Regions from separate parts of the Vibrio sp. M260121 genome, predicted to be linked through region 3. Evidence: predicted binding sites of a transcription regulator. Region 3 holds the regulator's gene; each other region holds the start of a gene.
What was found. The regulator MetJ, encoded in region 3, represses methionine synthesis genes. The targets are predictions, from matches to a motif close to TTAGACNTNTANANGTCTAA.

Region 1 (4,291 bases), on a different contig from region 3:
TTCTGCTAACAAGCAACTGCAACTGTCTAGCAATGTGAATCAACACATTCATTCGATTGCTTCTACCGCGGAGCAGAACTTGGCCGCGACATATTCTGTAGAGCAAAACAGTAAGCAGTTAAAAGAGCAGGTTCAAGACTTCTACCGACTTGCGAATCAGTTTGAAGAGAAGTGATACGAACTAGAACTAGATCGTTGAATCGTCGTTCAAAATGAACAGATAAAATAAAGCCCCGCTACAGAGAGCGGGGCTTTTCAGTTTTCAAATTCGCAATAGAGAAAACTGATAATTCTAAGCGATTAAGCTAGCAGTTCTTTTGCTGTGTTCACTACGTTTTCTACAGTGAAACCAAACATTTCGAACAGTTGGTCAGCTGGTGCAGATTCACCGAATGTTGTCATACCGATGATGCGACCGTCGAAGCCAACGTACTTGTACCAGAAGTCAGCAATGCCCGCTTCTACAGCGATACGTGCCGTTACGTCTGATGGCAGTACTGACTCACGGTAAGCTGCGTCTTGCTTGTCGAATGCATCTGTTGATGGCATTGAAACAACGCGCACTTTCTTACCTTCAGCGGTTAGTTGCTCAGCCGCTTTCACTGCTAGTTCAACTTCAGAACCAGTTGCAATTAGGATTAGCTCAGGCTTGCCATCACTGTCTTTCAGGATGTAAGCACCTTTCGCGATGTCCGCTACTTGCTCAGCCGTACGCTCTTGTTGTGCAAGGTTTTGACGAGAGAAGATAAGTGCAGATGGTGCATCTTTACGTTCAATCGCCAGTTTCCATGCAACTGCAGACTCAACTTGGTCACATGGACGCCATGTGCTCATGTTTGGAGTCAGACGTAGAGACGCGATTTGCTCAACTGGTTGGTGAGTTGGACCATCTTCACCAAGACCGATAGAGTCATGCGTGTAAACTTGGATGTTCTGAACTTTCATCAGAGCAGCCATACGCATAGCGTTACGAGCGTATTCCATAAACATTAGGAATGTTGCACCGTAAGGAACAAAACCGCCGTGTAGTGCGATACCGTTCATGATCGCTGTCATACCGAATTCACGTACACCGTAGTGGATGTAGTTACCAGAGAAGTCGTTCGCTTCTAGAGACTTAGAACCAGACCACATAGTTAGGTTAGAAGGCGCTAGGTCAGCAGAGCCGCCCATGAATTCTGGAAGCATTTGACCAAACGCTTCTAGTGCGTTTTGAGATGCTTTGCGTGATGCGATGTTCGCAGGGTTTGCTTGAAGGTCTGCAATGATTTGATTTGCTTTCTCTTCCCACTGCGCAGGAAGTTCGCCATTTAGACGACGCTTAAGCTCTGCTGCTTCTGCAGGGTAAGCCGCTGCATATGCTTCGAACTTCGCGTTCCAAGCCGCTTCTTTCTCAGAACCTGCCGCTTTAGCATCCCACTCAGCGTATACGTCCGCAGGGATTTCAAATGCTGGGTGTTCCCAACCTAGGAATTCACGCGCTGCTGCGATTTCTTCAGCACCTAGTGGTGCACCGTGACAGTCGTGTGAACCAGATTTGTTTGGTGAACCAAAACCGATGATAGTTTTAGTACAGATAAGTGTAGGGCGTGGATCTGCTTTCGCAGCGATGATTGCTGCGTTAATCGCTTCAGAGTCGTGACCATCTACAGCAGGGATTACGTGCCAGCCGTAAGATTCAAAACGCTTAGGCGTGTCGTCAGAGAACCAACCTTCAACGTGACCATCGATAGAGATGCCGTTGTCATCCCAGAATGCGATCAGTTTGCCAAGACCTAGCGTACCAGCAAGAGAACATGCCTCGTGCGAGATACCTTCCATCAGACAGCCATCGCCCATAAACACGTAAGTGAAGTGGTCAACGATGTCGTGGCCTTCTTTGTTGAACTGAGCCGCTAGTGCTTTCTCAGCCATCGCCATACCAACAGCGTTAGTGATGCCTTGACCTAGAGGACCCGTTGTAGTCTCGATACCAGGTGCGTAGCCGTACTCTGGGTGACCAGGAGTCTTAGAGTGAAGCTGACGGAAGTTCTTAAGATCGTCGATAGATAGCTCGTAACCGCTCAGGTGCAGTAGAGAGTAAATCAGCATAGAGCCGTGACCGTTAGACAGTACGAAACGGTCGCGGTCAGCCCACTCTGGGTTAGCTGGGTTGTGGTTTAGGTGAGAACGCCAAAGAACTTCAGCGATATCAGCCATACCCATAGGTGCGCCTGGGTGGCCAGAGTTAGCTTGTTGAACACCATCCATGCTAAGAGCGCGGATTGCATTTGCGAGCTCTTTGTTTGAAAGAACGTTACGAGAAGACATGTCTGCTCCTGAGTGCATTAAGCGAATTGATAAAGGAATGTGGGCACATTAACCGAGTAAACTGGGCATAAAAAAGTGCGGACAACATTCTCTCAAAGCCAAAATCCGACTGCAAACGTTTTACTCACCATTTTTGCGGTTTTAACTCAATCTTTTCGCACTTAATAGGTAATTTATTAGAAATTCACCCCATCAAAAGCAAACGATTGGGAAATAAGCTAGGCGAATTCAAATCGAAAAAGAGCTTGTAATTCGACTGTGGGAAATTAAAATAGACGTCTAGATGTAGAAACACCTACAAACTGTATTGTATTTTTCGTGGCAAGCTGCGTTAGTTAGCCATGAGTAAACCTTAAGATTGGAGCTATCATGGCTAAGCACCTGTTCACTTCTGAGTCGGTATCAGAAGGTCATCCAGATAAAATCGCAGACCAAATCTCTGACGCAGTTCTTGATGCTATTCTTGAGCAAGACCCAAAAGCACGTGTTGCTTGTGAAACTTACGTTAAAACCGGCATGGTTATGGTTGGCGGTGAAGTAACGACTTCTGCATGGGTTGATATCGAAGAAATCACTCGTGAAACAGTTCGTGAAATCGGCTACGTTCACTCTGACATGGGCTTTGATGCGAACTCGTGTGCAGTTCTAAACACCATCGGTAAGCAGTCTCCAGACATCAACCAAGGTGTTGATAAAGCTGATCCTAAAGAGCAAGGCGCAGGCGACCAAGGCATCATGTTTGGTTACGCAACGAACGAAACTGAAATTCTAATGCCAGCTCCAATTACTTACTCTCACCTACTTGTTAAGAAACAAGCTGAAGTTCGTAAGAGCGGTAAACTAGACTTCCTTCGCCCAGATGCGAAATCTCAAGTAACGTTCCAATACGACCAAGGTAAGATTGTTGGTATCGATGCTGTTGTTCTTTCAACTCAACACTGTGATTCAGTAACAACACCTGATCTACGTGAAGCAGTAATGGAAGAGATCATCAAGCCAGTACTACCTTCAGAGTGGATCACTAAAGACACTAACTTCTTCATCAACCCAACCGGTCGTTTCGTTATCGGTGGCCCAATGGGTGACTGTGGTCTAACTGGTCGTAAAATCATCGTAGATACTTACGGCGGCGCAGCTCGTCACGGTGGTGGTGCATTCTCTGGTAAAGATCCATCGAAAGTAGACCGCAGCGCGGCTTACGCAGCACGTTACGTAGCGAAAAACATCGTTGCAGCTGGCATGGCTGACCGTTGTGAAATCCAACTTTCATACGCTATCGGTGTTGCTGATCCAACGTCTATCATGGTTGAAACGTTCGGTACTGAGAAAGTATCACACGAAATCATCATTGAAGCGGTTCGTCAAAACTTCGACCTACGTCCATACGGCCTACAAGAAATGCTTAACCTGCTTCAACCTATCTACAAGCAGACAGCAGCATACGGTCACTTCGGTCGCGAAGAGTTCCCATGGGAAGCTACAGATAAAGCAGCTATCCTACGCGATTTCGCTGGCATCAAGTAATCAAGCCACGCAAAGAATCGATAAAGCCCTCGCCTCTGGCGAGGGCTTTTGTTTCTGCCCCCCTCTCAGCCTTCTCACTCTTTCCTTGAACAAAAATTCAGCAATTATTTGTAAATTGCCCCATCTCCGCCAATAGTTAACATAATGTTAAATGCACTTTTCGATGTATATAACGTAAAGAACTATGATGCAGGCTCACGTGGCTAAAAAAGTCATGAAAAACGTCAGCCAAACATCTTTATATGGCCTAGGTGCCACCGTGGGAATAAATCAAGGAGGAGTTATGCCTCGTACCGTGAACCCGTCTGACTTCCAGGGTAAACGAAAGGAAGTTCCAGATAATGAATACGCCAGAACCATTCCATGCAATACCGTTAGCATATCGGCACCATTCCATTGGCTCGCGTTGGGTCTTCATGACTTTGTCCGCATGCCACTCATCAGTGCCTTTTACGGC
Region 2 (4,291 bases), on a different contig from region 3:
CGTTTCCGGTTTCGCACTTGCCGCAGAGATCTTAAACGCATCAACTGCCCATTGCAGATACGCTTTGTGGTCGCGCTTCTTCAAAGGTAGACCTTCACGTATTGCAGGTTCATCAATCTGGATAATATTGATGCCTGCGTCTTGTAGGTCGGACACTTCATCACGTAAAACAAGCGCTAGTTGGTCTGCAATTTCCTTACGGGTGATATCTTCTCGCGGGAATGTCCAACATAGTATCGTCACCGGACCTGTGAGCATGCCTTTCATCTGCTTGCTGGTTAATGACTGCGCGTAGGTAGACCATTCAATCGTGATCGGCTTTTCGCGTTCAATATCTGCCACAACAATCGCTGGTTTCACACAACGAGAGCCGTAGCTTTGTACCCAGCCAAACTTTGTGGTTTGGAAGCCAGCCAAGTTTTCGGCAAAGTATTCCACCATATCGTTACGCTCTGCTTCGCCATGCACCAAAACATCGAGGTCGAGCGCTTCTTGGCGTTTTACCGCATCAGCAATATGACCTTTTAACGCTTGGCGATACTCAGCTTCTGAAAGCTTACCAGTGCGATACGCGCTGCGCTGAACACGGATTTCTCCTGTTTGAGGGAAGGAGCCAATGGTCGTCGTCGGAAGTAGTGGCAAATTAAGCACTTCAGCTTGGTGGGCAGCACGCTCAACATACGGTGCACTGCGCTCACCGAGTGACGCGGTAATGCTATTCAAACGTGCCTGTACCTGAGGTTTGTTCACATGAGTGGCCGTTTTACGATCCTTAATTGGCTGGCTGTAAGTATCGCAAGCGAGAATGGCGTTTGGGTCACCATCTAGCGCACGCCCAAGTAGCACCACTTCCGTCACTTTTTGCTTCGCAAAAGCAAACCAACTTTTCACTTCCTCACTCAAAGAAGGTTCGAGATCGAGGTCGACTGGGCTGTGTAGCAGTGAGCAAGAGCTCGCAACCCATAATCGGTCGCCAATTTTATCTTTAACGGGCTGTAAACGTTCCAACTGTTTGCTTAAGTCAGTACGCCACACATTACGTCCATTCACCACACCCGCAGACAATATCCAATCCTCTGGCAACTTAGCGACAACTTCATCCAGTTGCTCTGGTGATGCAGACAAATCAACATGCAGGCCATCCACTGGCAGCTCAATAATCTTATTCAGCGTATCATTAACAGAATCAAAATAGGTCGTCAGTAAAACTTTCACATCACTGCGAATCACCTGATATCCGAGCTTGAATGCGTCAGCCCATTTGTCTTCAAGTTCAAGTGAAAGAATAGGTTCATCAATCTGCACCCACTCGACACCCAAACTTGCCAGCTTAGAGAGAATGGCTTGATACGCAGTCAAAATTCTCGGCAATAGCGTTAGGCGGTCAAAGCCCTCTTCCACTTCTTTGCCCAAATACAGGTAACTTAATGGCCCAAGCAGAACTGGCTTCACTTTATGTCCTGCTTTAATCGCATCGTTCACTTCCTCAAACAATTGCGGCCAACTGACTTCAAATGAGTCGTCCTTACTGAATTCAGGAACAATGTAGTGATAATTCGTATTGAACCACTTCGTCATATCAGAGGCAGCCGCTCCTTTGCAATCACAGCCAGCTTGAGACTGCCCACGGCCGACTTTGAATAGCGTGTCTAGATCTGGAAACCCATTGGCGTGACGCTTTGGTACATGCCCAAGCAACAAAGTGGTCGTAAGCACATGATCGTACCAAGCAAAGTCACCAGCAGTAGCGAAGGTTAAACCCGCTTCCGTTTGCGTGTTCCAGTTCTTCTCACGTAATGCAGCACCAACTTGTTTGAGTTCGTTTTGATCTATTTCTCCTCGCCAGTATTTCTCCTGAGCAAATTTGAGTTCGCGTTTTTCACCAATGCGTGGGTAGCCAAGAATATGCGTTGTCGTCGCCATGTCCGTATTCCTTATTCAGTGTCTGATGTTTGAGTCAGAGCATCGAGTATGAAACTCACCAAGATGTCTGGATGGCTAAAACTATCTCTCTGACAAGCGAATTGAACAACATCCAATTATTCAACTTGTTTATTAAATAAATTCATAGTGAGGGATCTCACTCGCACTCAATCAAAACAAATGGACGTCTAGACGTTTACATATCCATTTTTTATCGGTAAGTTAATAAAGCTCATGGCAGATACATAAGGATGAATGGGATTCATGATAGAGTTGAAACACTTACGTACCCTCACCTCGTTACGAGATACAGGGTCACTCACAGCGACAGCGACAGCTTTGCATCTGACGCAATCAGCCCTTTCTCACCAAATCAAAGATCTCGAGTCTCGTATTGGCGGTCAGCTATTCTTGCGTAAAACTCGCCCAGTGAAATTTACATCTGAAGGTGAAATCTTGCTTCGACTGGCCGATGACGTTTTGCCAAAGCTTGCCAGAGCCGAGAACGAGCTCGCGAGTCTTAAAGAAGATGTGAATGGCCGCTTGCACATGGCAATCGAATGTCACTCTTGCTTTCAGTGGTTAATGCCTGCGCTTAAGGAGTATCAGATCACTTGGCCGAGCGTCACGCTCGACTTCTCGTCCGGTTTTGGCTTTGAGCCTCTACCTGCATTACTCGCCGGAGAACTTGATTTAGTGATCACTTCCGACATTCAGCCACGCTCTGAAGTGCACTATGAACCGCTGTTCGATTTCGAAATGCGCTTGATCACGTCCACCAGCCATCCCCTTGCCAATAAAGAGATCATTGAACCCGAAGATCTTGCCGATCAAACCATGCTTTCGTATCCAGTTCAGAAACAAAGATTGGATGTAGTGAAACACTTCTTACAGCCGGCAGGTATAGAGCCAGCGAAATGGAAGCAAGCAGATAACACGCTAATGCTCGTACAAATGGTGTCAGCAGGATTGGGCGTCGCGGCGTTGCCTAACTGGGCTATTTCGGAGTTTTCGCGTCAAGGACTCATCACCAGTAAACCGTTTGGTGATGGATTATGGCGCCGCTTGTTTGCTGCGACACGAAACTCAGAAAAAGATAAGCGTTATTTACAAGCCTTCTTTGCAACCGCGCGCCAACAATGCAAAAGCCACCTTGACGGTATCAAGATGGCTTAAAAATTCGGAAAGCGAGACGAATTTAACGTTCGTAAGATTTGAATTGATTAGTGAGTGGGTCGTATTGATAGCCAAGCATATCAAGCTTGCCCACTAGCGATTCCACATCCATTTCGTACATGCAAACGAGCTCTTCAAAGCTGTCGCACTCTAAGCGCAGCTTTTCATTAACGATACCCAGCAAAATAATGCTGTCCCAGTTACTAACATTGCTTAAGTCCATAGCGACACTCCTCTAAGACAAGGTATTCGACCTCAATTCTGTTGAGCACATGCGTCTTGGCGCACTCTAAACGAATAGAGGCTATATCTAAAGCGTAGACTTAATCGGATGATTTGAAAGTGAGCTCGGTCTAAATCCCGAGCTCATTAAGCAGAATTCTGAGAGGATGTAAGGTCACTTAGGCTTATGCGCCAAGCAAAAATAGACCTTGAAGGCTGGTCATTGAAGCAAGAGCCAGTAATAGCGCCGCCGCCAATTGAACTTTATTCGGCGCCTTGTGAGTAAAGATATGCCAGCACCAAACGACAATGGCCATAATCAGCATCGCCAATGACGCCAAGATGTGTTGCGTCACTGAGTTTAGCGTCGCTTCATCCAATTGATACGCCGAGAACAAGGTCATTACGACCAGCAACATACCAGAAACCACGCCAGTCACAGGCAAAATACGGTGGAAAGCTTGCAGGCGGCTGCGTGCGATAACCAGAAGCAGTTGAGCAAATGCCGCACCTAAGAAGAAGATCATCAGCGCCATCGAAGCTGAAGCAGCCCAGTGCGGTTGCTCGAACACTTGAATGCTCACATAAGCAAACGCCAAACCGTTAGCGAGGTGCAGCGCCCATAGCGGACCTTTTTCACGAGTCTTTTTAGTTTGAACTTGAGAGTAGAAATAGAAGATCGCGAACACGACCATAAACGCTTCAATACGTAGCGAAGCCACTGCCAACCAAAGAATACCAATTGATGGCAACATCTTATGCAGACGACCACGTTGACCCGGACAGATATCGCCTTTAATCAAAAGCAAAGTCAACAGCGCTTGCGCGCCAAACAGCATTGGAGGAAAAGTTAACAGCAGTTGTTGAATCATGTTGAATGCAAACTCAAAAGTCATTTTGGGGTGGCGATAATAGCAAATCGCCTAGTAGCAGACTAGCACACAGTGAAACTAGAACAGAAACTAAGCAA
Region 3 (4,291 bases):
GCCATCTTTATCTAAGCCTTCTAAAAACTCGATCAAGCGGTTGGTGGTTTTCCCTGCCGCAGAGACCACCACCAAGTCATTTTCTGCCGAATACTCTTTAAGAATAGTTACCACGCGCTGGTAGCACTCGGGGTTCGCTAAGCTGCTGCCGCCAAATTTATGCAGCTGACGTTGTACACTCATGACCTTCCTCTCCCAATTACTGTGCTGCTTTCGCGAATGCTTGTTCAAGATCGGCAATCAGATCTTGCGCATCTTCTAAGCCAACAGATAAACGCAGTAACTGTTGAGAGACACCTGCTTCAGCCAGTGCTTCTTCACCCATCGCACGATGCGTCATTGAAGCTGGGTGGCAAATCAAGCTTTCTACGCCACCTAGCGATTCTGCAAGAGAAAAGAGCTCAAGTTCTTTAACAAACACTTTTAGCTGATCAAATGAGCCAGCAAACTCAAAGCTCAGCATAGAACCAAAGCCCGACTGTTGCTTCTTCGCGATGTCATGACCTGGATGCTCTGGCAAACTTGGATGATAGATCTTCGCCACCAAAGATTGCGTTTGCAAATACGCTAACACTTGCTGAGAGCTTTCTTCGTGAACTCGCATTCGTGCACCCAACGTACGAATTCCTCGAAGTGTCATGTAGCTGTCGAATGGCGTACCCGTAGCGCCAATGCAGTTACCCCACCATGCTAATTCTTCGGCATGCTCTTCGCTCTTGGTGATCACCACACCACCGATCACGTCAGAGTGACCATTAATGTATTTCGTTGTTGAGTGGATAACAAAGTCCGCACCAAGCTCCAAAGGCTTTTGGTACACAGGTGTCAAAAAGGTATTGTCCACTGCGACTAAAGCGCCGACTTGTTTTGCTTTCTCACACACAGCCGCAATATCAACAACGCGTACGAGTGGGTTTGATGGTGTTTCTAGCAAGATAAGCTTTGGCTTTTTCGCAATCGCCGCATCCAACGCTTGCTGATCCGACTGGTCAACAAACTGCACTTTAAAATCACCCTTGTTCGCACGAGTATTGAAAAGACGATAAGTACCGCCGTAACAATCGTGTGGCGCAACAATTAAGTCATCAGGACCAAGAAATGCCGATACCCAAAGGTTTAGCGCTGATGTACCGCAGTTAGTGACAACCGCACCTTTGCCTGATTCAAGCTCATACAACGCTTGCTCGAGCAAACCTCGGTTAGGGTTACCAGAACGGGTGTAATCATATTGTGGGACTTCACCAAACGCTGGGAAGCCATAGTTAGTCGAAAGGTAGATTGGTGGTACAACAGCGTGGTATTGACTGTCTGACTCGATACCAGTGCGTACAGCAATGGTTGCAGGCTTACGGGTGCTCATGAGTGTATCCTTTCACGGGTGGTGACATCTAAATGGGAATGCGCTATATCTAGCTTGTATTGTTCAATTGATTAATACGCTTCCCTAACTATTAACCTCACTTTACTTGTCTAAAAATAAGACGTCAACACTTCTAGACGTCTATATGTCTTTGCTTATGGCGGTAAATGCAGCTAAAATCAGCACCTATATTTATTTTTCTAACTTATTACATTAATGAAGGTGCGCAATGGCTGACTGGAATGGCGAATACATTAGCCCGTATGCTGAGCACGGTAAAAAAAGCGAACAAGTAAAAAAGATTACCGTCTCTATCCCGCTAAAAGTTTTAAAAGTGCTGACTGATGAGCGAACTCGCCGCCAGATCAACAACTTACGCCATGCGACTAACAGTGAACTACTATGTGAAGCGTTCCTACACGCTTACACAGGTCAACCACTGCCAACTGATGAAGACCTTCGTAAAGACCGCCCAGATGATATTCCTACAGAAGCGAAAGCGCTGATGACGGCAATGGGCATCGAATTCGAAGCGTTTGACGAAGAATAATTGCTTACAAATTCGTCAACACGATGAAGCTGCACCGGGGACAGTTTCAGACCAAACTAAAAAGGGACGCCATCGCGTCCCTTTTCTTTGCTGTCAGAAATGACTTTGGCTTACTCCGCCATGTAGTTTTCTGGCATCTCAATACGCGCTACACCTGAATTAACCGCAGCTTGAGCAACCGCTTTTGCTACGCGTGGTAGTAGACGTGGATCCATTGGTTTTGGAATGATGTAATCAGAGCCAAACTCTAGCTTGTCTACGCCAGCTGCCTTCAATACAGCTTCTGGTACTGGCTCTTTTGCCAATTCACGAATCGCATCGACTGCCGCAAGCTTCATTTCATCATTAATTTCACTCGCACGAACATCCAATGCACCACGGAAGATGAATGGGAAACACAGAACGTTGTTTACTTGGTTCGGGTAGTCGCTACGACCAGTGCCCATGATCAAGTCATCACGCACTTCATGAGCCAATTCTGGTTTGATTTCTGGATCTGGGTTTGAACATGCGAACACAACAGGTTTATCTGCCATCAGCTTCAATGCTTCTGCAGGTAGTAAGTTTGGACCTGATACACCCAAGAACAGGTCCGCACCTTCAATCACGTCTTCTAGCGTACGCTTATCTGTGTTGTTTGCGAATAACTGTTTGTATTCGTTTAGGTCGTCACGACGTGTATGGATCACCCCTTTACGATCCAGCATGTAGATCTTCTCACGCATTGCGCCACATTTGATCAACAGCTCCATACATGCCACGGCCGCAGCCCCCGCACCAAGACAAACGATGGTTGATTCTTCTAGCTTCTTACCTTGCAGCTCGATTGCGTTCAACATACCCGCAGCGGTTACGATTGCAGTACCGTGTTGGTCATCGTGGAATACAGGTACGTCACAGCGTTCGATAAGACGCTTTTCAATCTCAAAACAATCTGGTGCCTTGATATCTTCTAGGTTAATACCACCGAAAGTGTCAGCAATGTTGGCTACTGTGTCGACAAATTCGTCGATCGTGCGGTGTTTTACTTCGATATCAATTGAATCTAGACCAGCAAAGCGTTTGAACAACAGCGCTTTACCTTCCATTACTGGTTTAGATGCTAGTGGTCCAAGGTTACCAAGACCAAGAATCGCCGTGCCGTTAGAAATAACCGCAACCATATTGCCTTTCGCCGTGTACTTGTACACGTTATCAGCGTTCTGCGCGATTTCACGTACAGGCTCTGCAACACCAGGGCTGTATGCCAATGCAAGATCATTTGCTGTCTCTGCTGGCTTAGTCAGTTCTACTGCAATTTTTCCTGGGGTTGGGTACGCATGGTAGTCCAATGCTTGTTGGCGGCGTTCTTCTTCTGGGGTGACTTCTTGGCGATTGTCTTCAGACATGGATCGTTTCTCTTTTGTTATTTTTTCGGTAAGGGGGAATAAATTCTAAAGGATAGAAGTCAATCTTCATAGGTAAGATTGCGAGCGATATCCTTAAAAAAGGTAATAATGTAAGAGATAAGACCAGATATCTGCGATTAGCACCTGATAGACAGATCAGGTGCACTTTTAATCACTTTCTTTCGACGAGAAAACAGCGAAATATAATCCTACTCTTCGTCGACGTACTGCGCTTGTAAGTAATTTTCGATACCAGACATTTCGATCAAGCCCAATTGCGTCTCAAGCCAATCAACATGTTCTTCTTCGTCCTCAAGAATATCTTGAAAAAGGTCACGCGAAACATAATCACGAATATCTTCCGCATAAGCGATGGCATCTTTTAGATCTGGGATGGCTGCCATTTCGAGCTTCAAATCACATTCGATCATTTCTTTGGTATCTTCCCCAATCATCAACTTACCAAGATCTTGTAAGTTAGGCAGACCTTCCAAAAACAAGATACGTTCGATCAGGTGGTCAGCGTGCTTCATTTCATCGATCGACTCGTGGTACTCCTTGTCAGCGAGGTGCTTTAAACCCCAGTCTTTGTACATACGAGCGTGCAGGAAATATTGATTGATAGCGACGAGCTCGTTGCCGAGCACTTTATTGAGATGTTGGATTATGATTGGATCGCCTTTCATGACAAAGCCCTCCTCTTTGGCTTCATTTAAATGTAGAAGCAAATGAGAAGGTGTCAAAAAGGCTTAGCGAATAATTAGCTAGCTTGTTTCAGTATTAAGTATTCTGTTTCCGCTAAAATTTCTTTAGCTTGCTTGATGCACTTACCGCACTGACTGCCCAACGCTGTGCATCGTTTGATCCCTTTGATGTCTGATACGCCTTCATCTATCGCCAACTTCCTAATCTTCTTGTCAGAGACACCATGGCAAAGACAAACGTACATATTCAAAACCTTTAAATTTCACTTTGGAATGAAATATAAACAGG

Region 1: the regulator MetJ is predicted to act here: its motif matches at 2,582-2,601, upstream of metK (methionine adenosyltransferase).
Region 2: the regulator MetJ is predicted to act here: its motif matches at 2,104-2,123, upstream of metE (5-methyltetrahydropteroyltriglutamate--homocysteine S-methyltransferase).

What each region holds. Positions count from the first base shown of each region.
Region 1 covers NZ_JATABF010000002.1:204,646-208,936, forward strand. The annotation lists gene QTO06_RS02585 (methyl-accepting chemotaxis protein) at 1-175, shown strand, start outside; gene tkt (transketolase) at 301-2,310, opposite strand; gene metK (methionine adenosyltransferase) at 2,680-3,834, shown strand; gene QTO06_RS02600 (DUF2189 domain-containing protein) at 4,118-4,291, shown strand, end outside.
Region 2 covers NZ_JATABF010000001.1:242,402-246,692, reverse strand. The annotation lists gene metE (5-methyltetrahydropteroyltriglutamate--homocysteine S-methyltransferase) at 1-1,923, opposite strand, end outside; gene metR (HTH-type transcriptional regulator MetR) at 2,188-3,099, shown strand; gene QTO06_RS01085 (DUF4250 domain-containing protein) at 3,122-3,322, opposite strand; gene QTO06_RS01080 (hypothetical protein) at 3,507-4,217, opposite strand.
Region 3 covers NZ_JATABF010000060.1:1,477-5,767, reverse strand. The annotation lists gene QTO06_RS23205 (bifunctional aspartate kinase/homoserine dehydrogenase II) at 1-183, opposite strand, end outside; gene QTO06_RS23200 (O-succinylhomoserine (thiol)-lyase) at 200-1,360, opposite strand; gene metJ (met regulon transcriptional regulator MetJ) at 1,590-1,910, shown strand; gene QTO06_RS23190 (malic enzyme-like NAD(P)-binding protein) at 2,021-3,298, opposite strand; gene bfr (bacterioferritin) at 3,508-3,984, opposite strand; gene QTO06_RS23180 (bacterioferritin-associated ferredoxin) at 4,059-4,247, opposite strand.